Regions from separate parts of the Pediococcus ethanolidurans genome, predicted to be linked through region 1. Evidence: predicted binding sites of a transcription regulator. Region 1 holds the regulator's gene; the other holds the start of a gene.
The links. Region 1 encodes LexA, which represses DNA repair genes until DNA is damaged. Its sites were predicted from a motif close to CNAACANNTGTTNG; they were not measured.

Region 1 (8,358 bases):
ATTTAAGCTTTTTTAAATGTCTGATATCAGATTCAAAGCGGAATCTTTTTATATGTTAAAATAAATACAAAAGTTTTATGTTTACAGAAAAATGGCGGAGGGTAAATGAACGTGAAAGTTGGAATAGATAGAATTGGATTTTATACACCAAAATGGTATGTAGACATGGCTAAATTGGCTCGTACACGAAATGAAGATCCTAACAAATATCTAATTGGAATTGGTCAACGCAAGCAGGCAGTGATTCCAAACTCGCAGGATGCGGTAACCATGGCGGCTAATGCAGCCGATCAAATTATTGATGATGATAATCGTCAAAAAATTGATCTTATTTTGTTTGGTACTGAATCTGGTATCGACAATTCTAAGTCGGCGGCAATTTATCTTCAACACCTACTGAAATTACCCAATACAGTTCAAAGTGTGGAACTAAAACAAGCGTGTTATGCTATGACGGCTGGTGTTCAATTGGCAAAAGATCATGTATTAGCGCATGCAGACAGTCAGGTGTTAGTGATTGGTGCAGATATTGCCCGGTATGGTTTGCATACTCCGGGAGAGCCCACTCAAGGTGGTGGTGCCATGGCGGTGATTATTAGTGCTAATCCTGCAATTTTAAGCATTGAAGAAGGGTCGGCTCATTATGTGGCAGACATTATGGACTTTTGGCGACCTTTATATGAAACTCAAGCACTAGTTGACGGTAAGTATTCATCACAACAGTACATTGATTTTTTTCAACGAACCTTTACGCAATATCAAAAACAAACCAATTTAAAGATTTCTGAGTTACAAGCAATTGTGTTTCATCTTCCCTATACAAAAATGGGTTTAAAAGCCTTAAGAGCTATTTTATCGAAAACCAGTGAAATACATGCAAATCAATTATTACGAGAGTTTGAGTATTCACGAATGTTTAATCGGGAAGTGGGAAATCTTTATACCGGTTCGCTTTATTTGAGTCTGTTGTCATTATTGATTAATAGTGAAAGTTTGAATGCTGGTCAAAAAATCGGTCTGTTTAGTTATGGATCTGGAGCAGAAGGCGAGTTCTATGTGACGACTGTTCAACCGAATTTTAAAGATGCTTTAAATATACCAATAATCACTAAAATCTTGTCACAACGAGAAGAATTAGAAATTCCCGTCTACGAAAAGATGTTTGCTTCACAAATGCCACTGACTAATGCAGACTTTGAAACGGACTACCAGGCAGACGATGCCAAATTCTATTTAAGCGGTCAAAAAAATCAACAAAGACAGTATCGAAGTCGTTAAAAAAATCAATCTGACAATTTTTATCAGATTGATCTTTTTTAATTATTTAAAATAGTTGTAAGTAATTGTGCCATCTTTAGCGGTCAAAACTGGCTTGGAATTATCATTTGGATTCATTAGGGATACAGAATAATTACTGCCTAAATTCTTTTTGATAGATAGCGAAAGTTTTTTGAAATTAGTGGCTATCTGATCAAAATTAGCAGCCTTAGCGTTTGACGGTGTTTTGACTAAGGACTTTAAGGAACTCACAAACTGTTTATTGGTTGGTTTTACATAGAATGCCTTGTCTGATTTGTTGAAACTAACTGTACCCGTTCCTGTATAGTTTTTTTGTAAAGATTTCAAAATGTTGTTTTCTTTGACAGACTGAGCAGCTTTTTTCTGCTTTGTTGTTTCATCTGGAAAAGCATTTTTACCGGCACTGGAAAAAGTACTAGAAAAACTCTTAGAAGAATTTGCTTTTGATTGTATAGAAGTGGATGTTGTGTTTTGTGTACTAGATTTTGATTTTTGCCAAAAAGGTAAATTAAATCCACTATAGATAATTAATCCCAAACAAACCACGGTGAATAGAATTGGTGAAAATAAACGTTCGCTGTTTTGAATCACCATACTTAGTCGAAGTATGGATAAAATAAGTGCACTGATTGCCATAATGAACAAAAATAACATATAAATTCCCCTTACTGATCATTTTCTTTAATTATCACGCAAACCAAGCAAAACTACAATATGAATACGAGCCATATTTGTTGTTTACACACAAAACTAATTGTTATCATGAATATATATTAATAATTGGTGGCGATAAAAATGCTGACTAAATTCAAAGTAGGAATGTTAATAAAATGTCGAAAATGTGATGATTTAGATTTTCCTTTTATTGGAAAGATTATCAATATCTTAAGAACAAAATTGGTAGTTGAAATTCTGCAAATTAATGATCAGGATCGTTACAAAGCCTCATTAATTCAGTATAATACAGTTGTTGAGGCAACAAACTGTGTTCCAATTCAGTTTATTCGTGCTAATAAAATAAAAAAACATTTTAAATGAAGGTCTTTCGATGAAAATTATTGTAGCTCCTGATTCTTTCAAAAATAGTATGACTGCAAAACAGGCAACCGATCAAATAATTAATGGTTTAAAATCAATAGACAGTCATTTAAATTGTATTCCTTTGCCAATGGCGGATGGTGGTGAGGGTACCATGTCTGTTCTGATGACTCAATTAGGCGGTACTATTCATAAAGTTCAGGTCAAAGATGCGTTGGGACGTCCCATAGATGCTCAATTTGGAATTAACACAACGCGAAGAATAGCTGTGATCGACATGGCTTCGGCAAGTGGTATAGAACATTTAAAACCAGAAGAACTAAATCCGTTAAAAACGTCTACCTTTGGTACTGGTCAATTAATTCAAGCTTGTTTAAAATATAAACCTAAAGAAATTTTTCTGGGTGTTGGTGGTAGTGCTACTAATGATGGCGGAGTTGGTGCGGCAACTGCACTTGGTTATCACTTTTTTAATGATCAAGATAGACCAGTTGCTTCTGGTAATCAGGGGTTGGCACAATTAACGAAAATTGAAAAACCACAGAATTTAAGTTCTTTACCACGGATTTTAGTGTTTAACGATGTTGCTAATCCCTTGTTAGGGGAAAATGGTGCTTCCAAAATATTTGGACCTCAAAAAGGAGCCACCCCCAATATGATAATAAAATTAGAAAATAATTTGGCTCAATTATCGAGAATTGTGAAACGAGATCTGGGTACTGATTATACTAATGATTGGGGAACTGGCAGTGCTGGTGGACTGGGCTTTGGACTAAAAACCTTTTTTGATGCTAAACTTGTATCAGGGATTAATAAAATGTTAGAAGTAGCTCAGTTTGAGAAACTATGCCAAGATGCAGATTTTGTAATAACTGGTGAAGGTTCTTTTGATACTCAATCAAAAAGTGGCAAGGTTCCTTTTGGTATCGCAAAAGCTAGTTTGAAATGGAATTCAAATTGTCAAATTGTAATTTTAGCGGGCAAAGTGGCTGCAAATTTAGTTGACCTTCCCCAAAATATCAGATTAATCAAAAATATTAATGACGAAGTACCAGAGTCACAAAGGACTATTCAAAATGGTCAGGAAAATATTCGACAAACAGCTCGTTGGTTAGCACTTCACCATTTTGATAAGAACTAAAATAGCGTGAATAAAAAGCTCCGCGATTTTTTTATCGCGGAGCTTTTTGTTTTAAATCTAATATATTTGATCGCGATACAATCCCACTACTCGGCCAAGAATGCTAACATTCTTAAGAATAATAGGTGCCATCGTGTCATTTTCTGGTTGTAAGCGAATATGATCTGATTCCTTGAAGAATCTTTTACAAGTTGCTTCATTTTCGTCAGTCATTGCAATGACAATATCACCGTTATCTGCCGATGTTTGTTTACGGACAATTACTTGATCGCCATTTAAAATTCCTGCTTGAATCATACTTTCTCCACGAATGGTCAACATAAATAGTTCGCCATCCTCGTGTTCAAATTCTGGCGGAAGTGGAAAGAAGTCGGTTGCTTCTTCAACTGCTAAAATTGGGACACCGGCTGTCACAGTACCTAAAACCGGAATTTTATGTGGCGTGGCACTTACGCCAAGTTCCTCAAGGCCAAGAGGGGTAATTTCTAAAGCTCTTGGTTTTGTGGGATCTTTTTGTAGGAGTCCCTTTTTTTGGAGCCTTTCAATGTGTCCATGCACTGTGGATGTTGATGAAAGAGAGACTGCTTCGCCAATTTCTCGAACAGTTGGCGGATATCCTTTTTCGTTTACCTTATCATATATGTATCGAAGTACAGCGACTTGTTTGCTTTCTGAAGATTTTGACATATTGGGCACCTCGCATTTTCTTGTTCTCATTTTAACATAGCTTTTTGGTGGATTCAAACAAATGTTCGGTTTAATTTTTTGAAAAAATGAGTGTAACAGTGTAGTATTATGAATAAAGAAATCGGGAGTGAAAAAATGACAGAAGATAAAGAATTTCAAAAATTAATCCAACGAATCAACGAGTTGGCACATAAAGCAAAAAATGAGGGCTTAACCGATCTTGAAATCATTGAGCGTAAAGAATTACGCCAGAAATATCTGAAACGATTTCGTGAGGGTTTTAAAAGCCAAGTTGAGATGATGCGTGTTTTCGATAAGAGTGGCAAGGAAGTCACTCCAGAAAAGGTCAAAAAAGTACAACGTAAAAAGGGTTTAAGAAATGATTAAAGACTCTATTTTTGTTTTATAATTTTACTTTAATCTTTTCTTATTTAAAATTAATGTTAAAATAAGAGGTATTAAGAAATAAATCGAGACTACCTCTTTTATTTTGGAATAATTTTGTGTACTATGAATTAGTATACATATTTGTTAGGAGGTTAGGACTTTGTCAACTGGAATTTGGATTGTAATCGTTATTATTGCATTATTACTTGGAGCGGTCGGTGGATTTTTTGCTGCTCGTAAATATATGGAAAGTTATCTTAAAAATAATCCTCCGATCAATGAAGAAATGTTGCGGACTATGATGTTGCAAATGGGACAAAAACCATCGCAAAAAAAGTTACATCAAATGATGAACTCTATGCAGAATCAAGCAAAACATCAAAAGTAGTTTCAAACAATTTTATGAATGATAAAGGACAAAGATTATTTTTGTCCTTTTTTTGTTGCCAAAATTTGGAGGAGATAACAGAAGTTAATTAGTAGGAGGGTAAATCGTGTCAATTTTTCGTAAATTAGCTTGGTTTTTTAAAATAGAAAAATGGAATTATTTAATTGGCGTACTATTCTTGTTGCTTGTTGCTATTTTAAATGTTGTACCACCAAAAATTATTGGTAATTTAGTTCAAGAAATAAGTACCAAGGATTTAACTGGTGTTTCGTTAGCGATATCGTTAGTAATTCTTGCTTCGGTGGGGGTCTTACAGTATCTTTTTCGCTATATTTGGCGTGCACGAATTTTTGGCGGCGCAGCAAGACTTGAAAAAACGTTAAGAAGCCGCTTATTTACGCATTATATGCAAATGGATCAAACATTTTATCAAGAACACCGAACCGGCGATTTGATGGCACATGCGACAAATGATCTTCAGGCGATTCAACAGGTTGCTGGTTCCGGAATATTATCGTTTGCGGATTCTATTATTACCGGTATTACAACCATTATTGCCATGATGACCCTTGTAGATTGGCGACTCACTTTATTAGCGATGATTCCATTTCCATTGTTAGCAATTAGTGCGGGCTATTTAGGTACAAAAATTCATATTGCGTTTCGTAAATCACAAGCAGCTTTTTCCCGTCTGAACAATAAAACACAGGAAAGTATTATGGGGATTAAGGTCATCAAATCGCTCGGTCAGGATAAGGAAGATATTGCTGATTTTAAGCGGTTAGTTGATGAAACGATTCAAATTAACCGAAAAGTTAATATGCTTGATGCACTTTTTAATCCAATGACAACCGTTTTGATCGGTGTTTCATACATGATTACACTCGTTTTGGGAGGATCTTTTGTAGTTCATAATGTTATTAATATTGGGCAATTGGTTTCCTTCATTTCATATATCACTATGTTAATTTGGCCAATGTTTGCAATTGGTAACTTGTTTAACATTATGGAACGTGGAAATGCGAGTTATGATCGGGTGAACTTATTACTACATGCAAGATCAAGCATCATTGATGATAAACATGCATTGAAAAAACGTGCCACCGGTGATTTGAATTTTAATATTAAAAGTTTTACCTATCCAGGAGATGAACAAAGAAGTTTAACAGACGTACGTTTCACACTTCCTGCAGGACATACGATTGGACTTGTCGGTAGAGTTGGTACTGGAAAATCAACCATCATGAAACTAATTTTGCGGGAGTTTGACGATTATAAAGGGGCAATTTCGGTTGGTGGCATTAATATTAAAGACTATGCTCTAAATTCTTATCTACCATCCTTAGGGTACGTGCCGGAAGAAAGTTTTTTATTCTCAGATACAATTAAGAATAATATTCGGTTTGGAAATTTTGAGGCTTCAGATGATGCAGTCATTGAAGCGGCAAAAAAGAGCGATTTATATGCAGATATATTAGATCAACCAAATCAGTTTGATACCGAAGTCGGTGAACAAGGTGTTTCTTTGTCGGGTGGACAACGGCAACGGCTTGCTATTGCCAGAGCTTTAATTATTAATCCCGAAATGCTCCTTCTTGATGATGCGCTGTCGGCGGTTGATGGTGAAACAGAACATGCAATTTTACAAGAATTACGACAAGAACGTAAAGATAAAACGACTATCATTGCAGCACATCGATTGAGCAGTGTCATGAATGCTAATGAAATTTTGGTTCTTGATGATGGTAAAATTATTCAAAGAGGTACTCATGCAGAATTGATGGCTCAAAAGGGTTGGTATCAAGATATGTTCCGCCGTCAACAAATGGAAACTAAGATTGAAAAGGAGGGTGATTTGAATGCAGAGTAAAAAAGAATCAATTTGGTCACATACAATGACGACCAAGGAACAAATGCAAACCATCAAACGAATGCTACCTTTCACTAAACCCTTCTTAAAACAGTTTATTGTGGCGATTATTTTTGCAGGAATTGTAAGTGTCATCAATATTTTATTACCAAGACTGATTCAATTTTATATGGATCATTATTTAGTGCATAGTTCGACACCTCTTTCAATTATGTTTATGTTTGCTGGCCTATATTTTTTGGGCGCTATTCTACAAGCCGTTTTCCAATTTGGACAAACGTTTTTGTATGCAATGGGTGCTGAACGTACGTTGGAACGCATTCGTGTGTTACTTTTCCAAAAATTGCACAAACTAGGTATGAGCTATTTTGATGCCACACCTGCTGGGTCAATTGTTTCTCGAGTAACAAACGATACAATGAGTTTACAAGATTTCTGGACTTTGTTTTTAACGTTAATTGTTGGTATTTTCGGCATAGCTTCAGCTTTAGTTGCAATGTTTACAACCGATGTTAAAATCACGTGGGCAACATTAGCATTATTACCATTTTTAGTTTTTATTATTTGGTTTTATCAAAAATATAGTTCAACTGTTTATCGACGAATGCGGGAAAACTTAAGTCAATTGAACACTAAAATTAGTGAATCATTAGTAGGAATTGGGGTCATTCAACAATTTCGTCAAGAAAAAAGAATTGAGTCTGAATTTGAAAAAACAAATAATGATTATTTATTTGCCCGTTTTTCGATGATTCGAATGAATTCTTTATTGCTTAATCCAATTATCAATCTAATGTATGCTTTAGGAGTTGTTATTGCACTGGGTCTGTTTGGTATCGATGCGTTCAAAAATCCAGTCGCGGCTGGTGTAATATATGCGTTTGTTAGTTACATTGATAGTTTTTATAATCCAATGTCATCCATGATGGATTATCTTTCCACTTTTCAAGATGGTTTGGTAGCTAGCACACGAATTTTACGAATCATGGATAATCAAAGTTTTCAACCTAAACAAAACGTAAAGTCTGATTTGAAAATAACGGAAGGAAAAATTGAATTTAAACACGTTACCTTTTCTTACGATGGCGAAAATGATGTTTTAAACGACATAGATTTTACCGTTAATCCAGGAGAAACGGTGGCTTTGGTTGGATCTACTGGAAGTGGTAAAAGTTCCACAATCAATCTATTGATGCGCTTTTATGAATTCCAATCGGGACAAATTCTGATCGATGGTCATGATATTCGTGAATATGCACCAGAGGAATTACGCCGTAAAATTGGTTTGGTTTTACAAGAACCATTTTTATTTTATGGAGATATTGCTTCTAACATTCGTATGTATAATGATGATATTACTGATGATGACATTCGGCGTGCGGCACAATTTGTCCAAGCGGATCAATTTATTGAAGAACTGCCAAAAGGTTATCATAATAAAGTGATTGAACGTGGGGCAGAATATTCTGGTGGGCAACGTCAATTAATTTCATTTGCGCGCACGATTGCTAGTGATCCCAAAATTTTGATTTTGGATGAAGCTACAGC
Region 2 (8,358 bases), 170 kb from region 1:
TGGCTGCAGCACCTTAACCGTATGCAGATTTTGTCCATTAGGTGCATGTTGAACGTCTTTTACTTCGGCTACAACATTACCATGTTCATCCGTAATTGTTCCCTTATCAGCAACCTGACCACCCATTTCAGCATAAAACGGTGTGACATCAAAAATGAGCTGTGCTTCACCTTTTTGTGCGGAACTCACAATCTTTTCGTTCTGAATAATGTCCTTTAAGACACTATGTTCAACCTCTAAATCAGAATAACCAACATAACGACTTGGCGTTTTAATGTCTGTTAGAAGATCAGATTGAACACCCATGGACACCTGATTACCTCGAGCTGCACGAGCACGTTGTTTTTGTTGTTGCATTTCTGCTTTAAAACCATCTTGATCAACTTCTAAGCCTTCATCATGAGCATACTCCATCGTTAGATCCAGTGGAAAACCATAAGTATCAAAAAGCTTAAATGCATTACTACCAGAAATTTTAGTCTCATTAGCTGCTTTTGTTTTCGCAATGATTTGATCGAGTAAATGAACACCATCATTTAAGGTTTCATTAAAACGACTTTCTTCAGATTCAACAACCTTGGCAATATAATCCTTTTGCTCTAAAACTTCTGGATAATAAGATTTCATGATTTCACCAACGACAGGAACCAACTTGTATAGAAAACTTTTTTCAATTCCTAATTTTTGACCATACATTACGGCTCTCCGGATTAAACGTCGAATAACATAGCCACGTCCTTCATTTGAAGGTAACGCCCCATCGCCAATAGCAAATGTGATTGCGCGCGCATGATCGGCAATAACCTTGAATGCCACATCTTGTTCCTTATCGTCATTGTAAGTTTTTCCGCTGAAAGTTTCTGTTTTATGGATTAAAGGTAAGAACAAGTCAGTTTCAAAATTAGTTGGTGCATTTTGAAAAATGGAAACAACCCGTTCAAGTCCCATCCCCGTATCAATGTTTTTATGGGGCAACGGTTCATAGGAACCATCTGGTTTATGGTTAAACTGTGAAAAGACAATATTCCAGATCTCCAGGTAACGTTCATTTTCACCACCAGGGTAATTTTCTGGATCATCAGCAGCCAAATTATTGAAAGATTCACCACGATCATAGAAGATTTCAGAATCAGGACCACTAGGACCCTCACCAATATCCCAAAAGTTATCTTCCACCGCAATAATATGATCCGCGGGAACTCCTACAGCCTCCCAGTATTTCTTAGCATCCGTATCCTTAGGATAAACTGTAATAAACAACTTATTTGCGTCCATTGCGAACCATTTAGGACTCGTTAAAAGTTCCCAAGCCCAGGTAATGGCTTCTTCTTTAAAATAATCACCAACGGAGAAATTGCCTAACATTTCAAATAAGGTATGATGACGCGCTGTATGCCCCACATTTTCAATATCGTTTGTACGAATACTTTTTTGAGAACTGGTCAAACGTGGCACTTCTGGAACTACACTACCATCAAAATATTTTTTCATTGTAGCTACTCCAGAATTAATCCATAACAGCGTTGGATCGTCATGAGGAACTAATGAAGCACTAGGTTCAATAATATGACCTTTAGATTGAAAAAAATCTAAAAACATTTGTCTGATTTCACTACTTGATTTCTTTTCCATATCTTTTCCCTTTCTAATCACATAAAAAGACCGTTGCTAGTAAAGACGCCTTAGCGCGGTACCACTTTACTTGCAACGATCTTGATCGTTTACCTCTTAAGCTCTTTAACGCAGAGTCGCGAATCTTCTTATAAGGTAGCCTTAAAACCATAAAATCGTTTTTCACATTAGCCAAAACGTTTCTGAAATTTTATTAATTTTAATATGTCCTTAACCAAAAACTATTATATTGCAGAAAATAACTGCTTGTCAATGCTCCCCTGAATTTCGTTTAGCACGATTCTGTTTAATTTTCTGTCGTTTTGTTTTAAGAAATTCTTGATGTTTAGCAACTCGTCGATCTCTTTGATCTTGAATTTCAATTGCTTTTTTAATACGACGTTTATATCCAGGTTTAACCTTGCGTTTCTTCTTTTTAACCATTCCAACCATTGTAGGATCCAACTTATGATGATCTTTAACACGTGTTGTTCGGCGATTACGGTCGTAGGAATCAACTACTTCACCATTTTTAATTGCCTTAGGTTGAAACTTGACATCTAATTTTTCAATTTCTGAAACCTTAGCCTCTTCGCCGGGTTCATACAAAGTAATTGCTATCCCTGACATACCATTTCGCCCAGTTCGACCAACACGATGGATAAAGAAGTCCAAATCATCAGGAATACCATCATTGATTACCATTGAAACGCCCTCGATATCAATTCCTCGGGCAGCCAAATCAGTTGCAACAACAAATTGGAAATCAAGATTATGAATCTCTTTCATGACACGTTTTCGTTCGCGAGGTGGGACGCCACCATGGACTTTGGCAACTTTTAGACCTTTATTTTTTAAATAATAAGTTAATTCATCAACACGCTCTTTGGTATTACAAAAGATAAGTACAAGGTAAGGTTCTCCAATAGTTAAAAGTTGATGAATCACGTTATTTTTACCCTTACTCTTGGTAGAAATCAACCAATTCTCAATTGTTGGACTAATTATACTTTGTACAGGGATTTCCTCAATGACTGGATTAACCATATATTTCTTTAAAAAGATATTTAGTGAATGCGGAATGGTTGCCGAGAAAACCATCATCTGTAGTTTTTTAGGCAAACTTGCGGCAATCTTATCCACTTCATTTAAGAAGCCCATATCAAGTGTCATATCAGCCTCGTCCACCACAAACTGGGCAGCCAAATGAACATCCAGTGCTTGACTACTAATCAAGTCCCAAACTCTTCCAGGTGTCCCAATAACCACTTGTGGTTGACGGTGCTTTAACTTTTTAATTTGCCGTTTTTTATCTGTTCCACCAACATAGTTTCCAATTTCAATCTCGCTATCAGAAAATTTCACCAGTTGTCGTGCAGCAGTATGAATTTGATAAGCAAGTTCACGACTTGGTGTCGTAATAACAACCTGCACCTGTTGTTTTTGAGGATCAATATGATTCAAAATAGGCAATAAAAAGGTATGTGTTTTGCCACTACCCGTTTGAGATTGCCCAATCACACTTTTTCCTGCTTCAATCACTGGAATCAACTTTTCTTGAACCGGTGTTGGTTGATTAAAATTAATTTCTTTTAATGCGGTGAGCAGAAATGGTTGCAAATTAAACTCTGTAAAACCGTTTTTCATTAATTACTCCTTCTTGTTCTTCTTCTGATAAGCAGTGGCAATTTCGGCCAATTCATTTTTGATGACCTTTACTTCATCTAAGTCTTTTGCTTTTGCCCCACTTGCTAAAGCATGACCGCCTCCATCATGTTTTTTAGCAAGTTCATTAATTGTTGGACCTTTTGAACGTAAACGTACACGATAAGTTCCATCTCGTTGAATAACAAAAATTGCCCAACAAACGACAGAATCAATTTTTCCGGGGAGCGGTACGACTCCCGCGGTGCCCGCATCCTTTAAATCAAATTTATCCAATACTTCTGCGGTCAGACAAACTGTAGCCGCCCCTGCATCCGTAATTTCTAAATTTTCGTAAACATAAGCAGAAAGACGTGCCACTGGTAATGCAATACTATCTAACTTCTGATTAACCGCCGTTACATCAAAACCTGTTGCCATTAATGAAGCTGCTACACGTAATGTATGTGGCGTCGTCGCTGGATACAAGAAACGACCAGTATCGCCAAGAATACCCGCATATAAAGCTTCAGCGGCTTTTGGCGTTAACTTAAGTTCTTTTTTAAATTGATGATAAAAATCAAAAACCATTTCGGAACTACTGGAAGCATTCGGCAGCACCCAGATTAAATCACCATAGGGATCATCATTTGGATGATGATCGATCTTAATTAATTCTTGGCCATTAGTATAGCGATTATCATCCACCCGGGGCGGATTAGCCGTGTCGGTTACAATAACCAACGCATCATCGTAGTCATCATCATCGGCAACATCCATATTACCAATCCAAGATAAACCACTGATTTGTTTTCCCACTGCTAACACCGTCTTCATTGGGAATGATGCATGAATAATTTCAGCTAAACCAATTTGAGATCCAATTGCATCCGGATCTGGTCGCTGATGTCGGTGAATAATAATTCGTTGATGTTTTTTGATTTGTTCAAAAATTTCTTGCTGCAGTGTCATAATTTCTTCTTTCTGTTTCAAACTAAATTAAAAGGAATGCGTGTTTTCACTTCATCCCAGTATACTAGCTTTTAAGGTTAAATACAAAACAAGAAATCAGTCTTGATTAAATAAAGGCAATGTCATGTTTTCAAAATTCATACCCGCTAAATTTGTTAGTGTAATTCCTAATAATCGAATACCTCGCTGGCTATTTCCAAATTCATCAAATAATTGCCGCGCATAAAAAAGATAGGTTTCTTCGCTATTATCTAAGAATTCTGTGAAGGTTTGCCGTTTAGTAATTGTTTCAAAATCTGAATATCTCACCTTTAAGACTAACGTTTTCCCGTGTTTTTGTTTTTGTTTCATCGTTTCGGCCACTTTTTGGGCCAAGAATTTTAGTTCATCTTCAATTTCTAATTCGGACGTCAAATTAGGATTGTACGTTCTTTCCTTACCAATTGATTTTCGTTCTCTTTGGTATGCCACAGGGCGATCATCAGAACCACGTACATGGTGGTATAAAACGTCCCCAAAACGACCAAAATGATGAATCAACTCCAATTCACTTCTTTTATAAAGATCCTGGCCATTGAAAATTTTTAAATCATGCATTTTGGGAACCGTTTTTTTACCAACGCCGCGAAACTTTTCGATTGGCAGCTTATCTAGAAATTCACGAACATCTTCTGGTAAGACTACTGCCACGCCAACTGGTTTTTGATATTCTGAAGCCAATTTTGCTAAAAATTTATTGTACGAAATACCCGTTGAACAAGTCAACTGTGTCTTAGCATAAATTTCACTTTGGATTTGGTGTGCAACTTCCACTGCACTCTCAATCTGTTTTTTATTATGTGTGACGTCCAAATAGGCTTCATCAAAAGCAACCGGTTCAATCATTTCCGTATATTCAGCAAAAATTTCATGAATTTGATCCGAAACTTTTCGATATAACGTGAAGTCTGGTGTTTTAAAAGTTGCCTCTGGACACAGCTCCAACGCTTTTTGTGCACTCATCGCAGAATGAACACCCTTTTTTCGCGCAAGATAGTTTGCAGTTGCCACAACCCCTTTACCACCAGTTTGGCGTGGATCTCTTGCCACTACTAATGGGTTCAGACGTAATTCTGGATTTTCTCGTTCTTCAATTGAAGCGTAGAATGCATCCATATCCACATGGATTATTTTTCTAGAAGTATTCACATGTATGGGAAGAATCTCAATACTTGCATCCATTTTATCACCCAAATCCAGTTTATCCGAACATACGTTTGAAAGCAAGCAAATGAAAACGGATCTTAGAAAATATTCATTCCAAAATCCGTTTTCATTTTTGTTTAGTTGGTAGCATCAAATATCCATTCTCTATGATCGCGTTTTAATAGATATTGAGATGCTTGCGGCCCCATTGAACCACTAACATAATTTGGAAAATCTGCTTTTTCGCCATCCCAAGCATCGCGGATAACATCAACAATTCGCCATGCTTGTGCAACTTCATGCCAATGCGCAAAGTTGGTCCGATTGCCATCAAGAGCGTCATGAATTAACTTTTCATAAGCTTCTGGAATTTTTGCTTTTTCCGCAGAAGTTTTATGATAATCCAAATGAATTGGCATAATACCATAACTCTGATTACCACTCTTAACATTTAAGTCAAAGTGATAACCCTGATCAGGCTCAATGAACAAGGTCAAGACATTTTGATTCAGATTACTATCATCTGCTCCGGTAGCCTTAAAAATATTTGTCTGAACATTTTTAAACACCACATTAATTTGAGTTGACTTTCTTGCTAATCGTTTACCCGTTCGTACATAGATAGGAACACCCGCTAAAGTCTTATTTTTGGTTTCTAATTTTCCGGAAACAAAAGTTTCAATTTGCGATTGCTCATCTGTTCCTTCTTCGTGTCGATAATCAGATTGAGTACGATCCGCATCTTCGCCATATTGACCACGCACAAAATTATTCAAAGCCTCTTCTTTTGAATAGACTTTAATATTTTGAAGAGCTTCAACTTTGCGATCACGCAATTCTGAAGCCGTATACTCACTTGGTTTTTCCATCGTTAACAGAGAAACAATTTGTAAAATATGATTTTGCACCATATCTCGCAAAGCACCTGCTGTTTCATAATATCCGGCACGTTCCTCAACACCCAGTGATTCTGCCAAGGTGATCTGAATATTATCAATATGTTCTTTATTCCAAAGCGATGAGATCACTTGATTGCCAAACCGTAATGCAGCAATACTTTGAATAGCCTCTTTACCCAAATAATGATCAATTCGATAAATCTGATCTTCAGAAAAAGAAGCAGAAATATCATCATTAAGTTCCTTAGCTGTTTTAAGGTCTCTTCCAAATGGTTTTTCAATAATCAATCGATTATATCCGTGGTCTGTAATTAACTTTTCAGATTTGAGATGAGCCGCAATAGTTCCGAAAAATCGTGGTGCCATAGCTAAATAATAAATTCGATTTCCCTGTAAATTATATTTTTCATCTAGTTTATCGGCCAAATTTCTCAAAGCTACATAATGTTCGGTATCATTCACATTATGTGATTGATAATAAAAATGGCTGGCAAATTTGCGAGCCAACTCGCTATTAGTACGATCTGACTCATGACCATCATCAGCAACTGCGTTCATAACAACTTCATGATAGTGATCATCTGTCCAAGGACGGCGTGCCGTTCCAATAACGGCAAAGTTGTCCTTCAAATATCCTTTTTCATACAAACGAAATAATGAGGGATACAATTTGCGATACGCTAAATCACCTGTTCCTCCAAAAATAATAAATAACGCTTGCTGTGTCATCAAATTTGCCCCGCTTTCACAATATCTGTTCGTTTCAATTATGAAACTTTCGTACAAAATACACAACTTATAAAACTCAAAAAAAATTTGAAACTAAAAAAAGTTTCAAATTTTTTAAACTATCTATTTATTATTTGCATCATCATCAGTTGAATCGTCAGCTGGTGCATCTGGTGCCTTTGTTGCTTCATCATCGGCAGTCTTATCGTCTGTTGATTCTGCTTCATCAGTTGCTTTGGGTGCTGGTTGAACAGCTTCTACGTGATCTACACGCATAATTGCCGTCCGATCAAATACCAAGTAAATTCCGTCACAATCTAATGTCACGGTTTTTGCGTCATTATCGACTTTGTCAACAACTCCGTGTAAACGGCCAATTGTCACAACCTTATCACCGACTTGAAGCTTGCTCATCATTTCTTGATGTTTTTGTTGTTGTTTTTTTTGTGGACGAATCATCATAAAATACATTAATCCAAAAATTAAAACAATAAAAATAATACTTCCGGCACCACCGAAACTTGCATTTGCTCCTAATACCAATATAAACACCTCATTTTCTTTATCTTAACTGTATCAAATATTACTGTTAACTTCCAGTGAATTTAAAAATTCTTTGGATGCGCTTGATTATACCCGTATTCTTCAAAGAAAGCTTCTCTAAATTCCAATAAATTATCATCTTTAATGGCCTGACGCACCTGTTTCATTAAATGAACTAAGAAATAAGTATTATGAATACTAGTTAAACGCAACCCAAACGTTTCGTCGGTTTTCATCAAGTGACGGACATACGCTCTCGTAAAGTTTCGACAAGTATAGCAGTTGCAATTATCGTCAATTGGTGTAAAGTCACGCGCATATTTGGCATTCTTTACCACTAAGCGTCCATGAGACGTCATACAAGTACCATTACGGGCAATTCGGGTTGGCAAAACACAATCAAACATATCCACACCTCGAATTACACCATCAATTAACGAATCAGGCGAACCAACGCCCATTAAGTAACGTGGCTTGTTTTCAGGCAACAACGGGGTTGTAAACTCCAAAACGCGATTCATTTCATCCTTTGATTCGCCTACGGATAAACCACCAATGGAATAACCCGGAAAATCTAAACTTACCAAGTCCTTTGCGCTTTGTTCTCTTAAGGCCTTAAACCCTGCTCCCTGTACAATACCAAACAAAGCTTGCCAATCGGGATTTTGATGGGCCTTTAATCCACGTTCTGCCCACCTGCTTGTTCTTTCTACTGAATTTTTAACGTACTCGTAGCTTTCAAAGAAGGGCGGACATTCATCAAAACTCATCATAA

Region 2: the regulator LexA is predicted to act here: its motif matches at 5,473-5,486, upstream of dinB (DNA polymerase IV).

What each region holds. Positions count from the first base shown of each region.
Region 1 covers NZ_OZ061250.1:1,638,867-1,647,224, forward strand. The annotation lists gene AB3219_RS08125 (hydroxymethylglutaryl-CoA synthase) at 112-1,278, shown strand; gene AB3219_RS08130 (hypothetical protein) at 1,321-1,953, opposite strand; gene AB3219_RS08135 (hypothetical protein) at 2,095-2,337, shown strand; gene AB3219_RS08140 (glycerate kinase) at 2,348-3,478, shown strand; gene lexA (transcriptional repressor LexA) at 3,536-4,165, opposite strand; gene AB3219_RS08150 (DUF896 domain-containing protein) at 4,301-4,552, shown strand; gene AB3219_RS08155 (YneF family protein) at 4,713-4,940, shown strand; gene AB3219_RS08160 (ABC transporter ATP-binding protein) at 5,047-6,810, shown strand; gene AB3219_RS08165 (ABC transporter ATP-binding protein) at 6,800-8,358, shown strand, end outside.
Region 2 covers NZ_OZ061250.1:1,469,846-1,478,203, reverse strand. The annotation lists gene alaS (alanine--tRNA ligase) at 1-1,632, opposite strand, end outside; gene AB3219_RS07280 (DEAD/DEAH box helicase) at 1,882-3,258, opposite strand; gene AB3219_RS07275 (bifunctional oligoribonuclease/PAP phosphatase NrnA) at 3,262-4,227, opposite strand; gene dinB (DNA polymerase IV) at 4,324-5,448, opposite strand; gene zwf (glucose-6-phosphate dehydrogenase) at 5,550-7,040, opposite strand; gene yajC (preprotein translocase subunit YajC) at 7,164-7,583, opposite strand; gene tgt (tRNA guanosine(34) transglycosylase Tgt) at 7,646-8,358, opposite strand, start outside.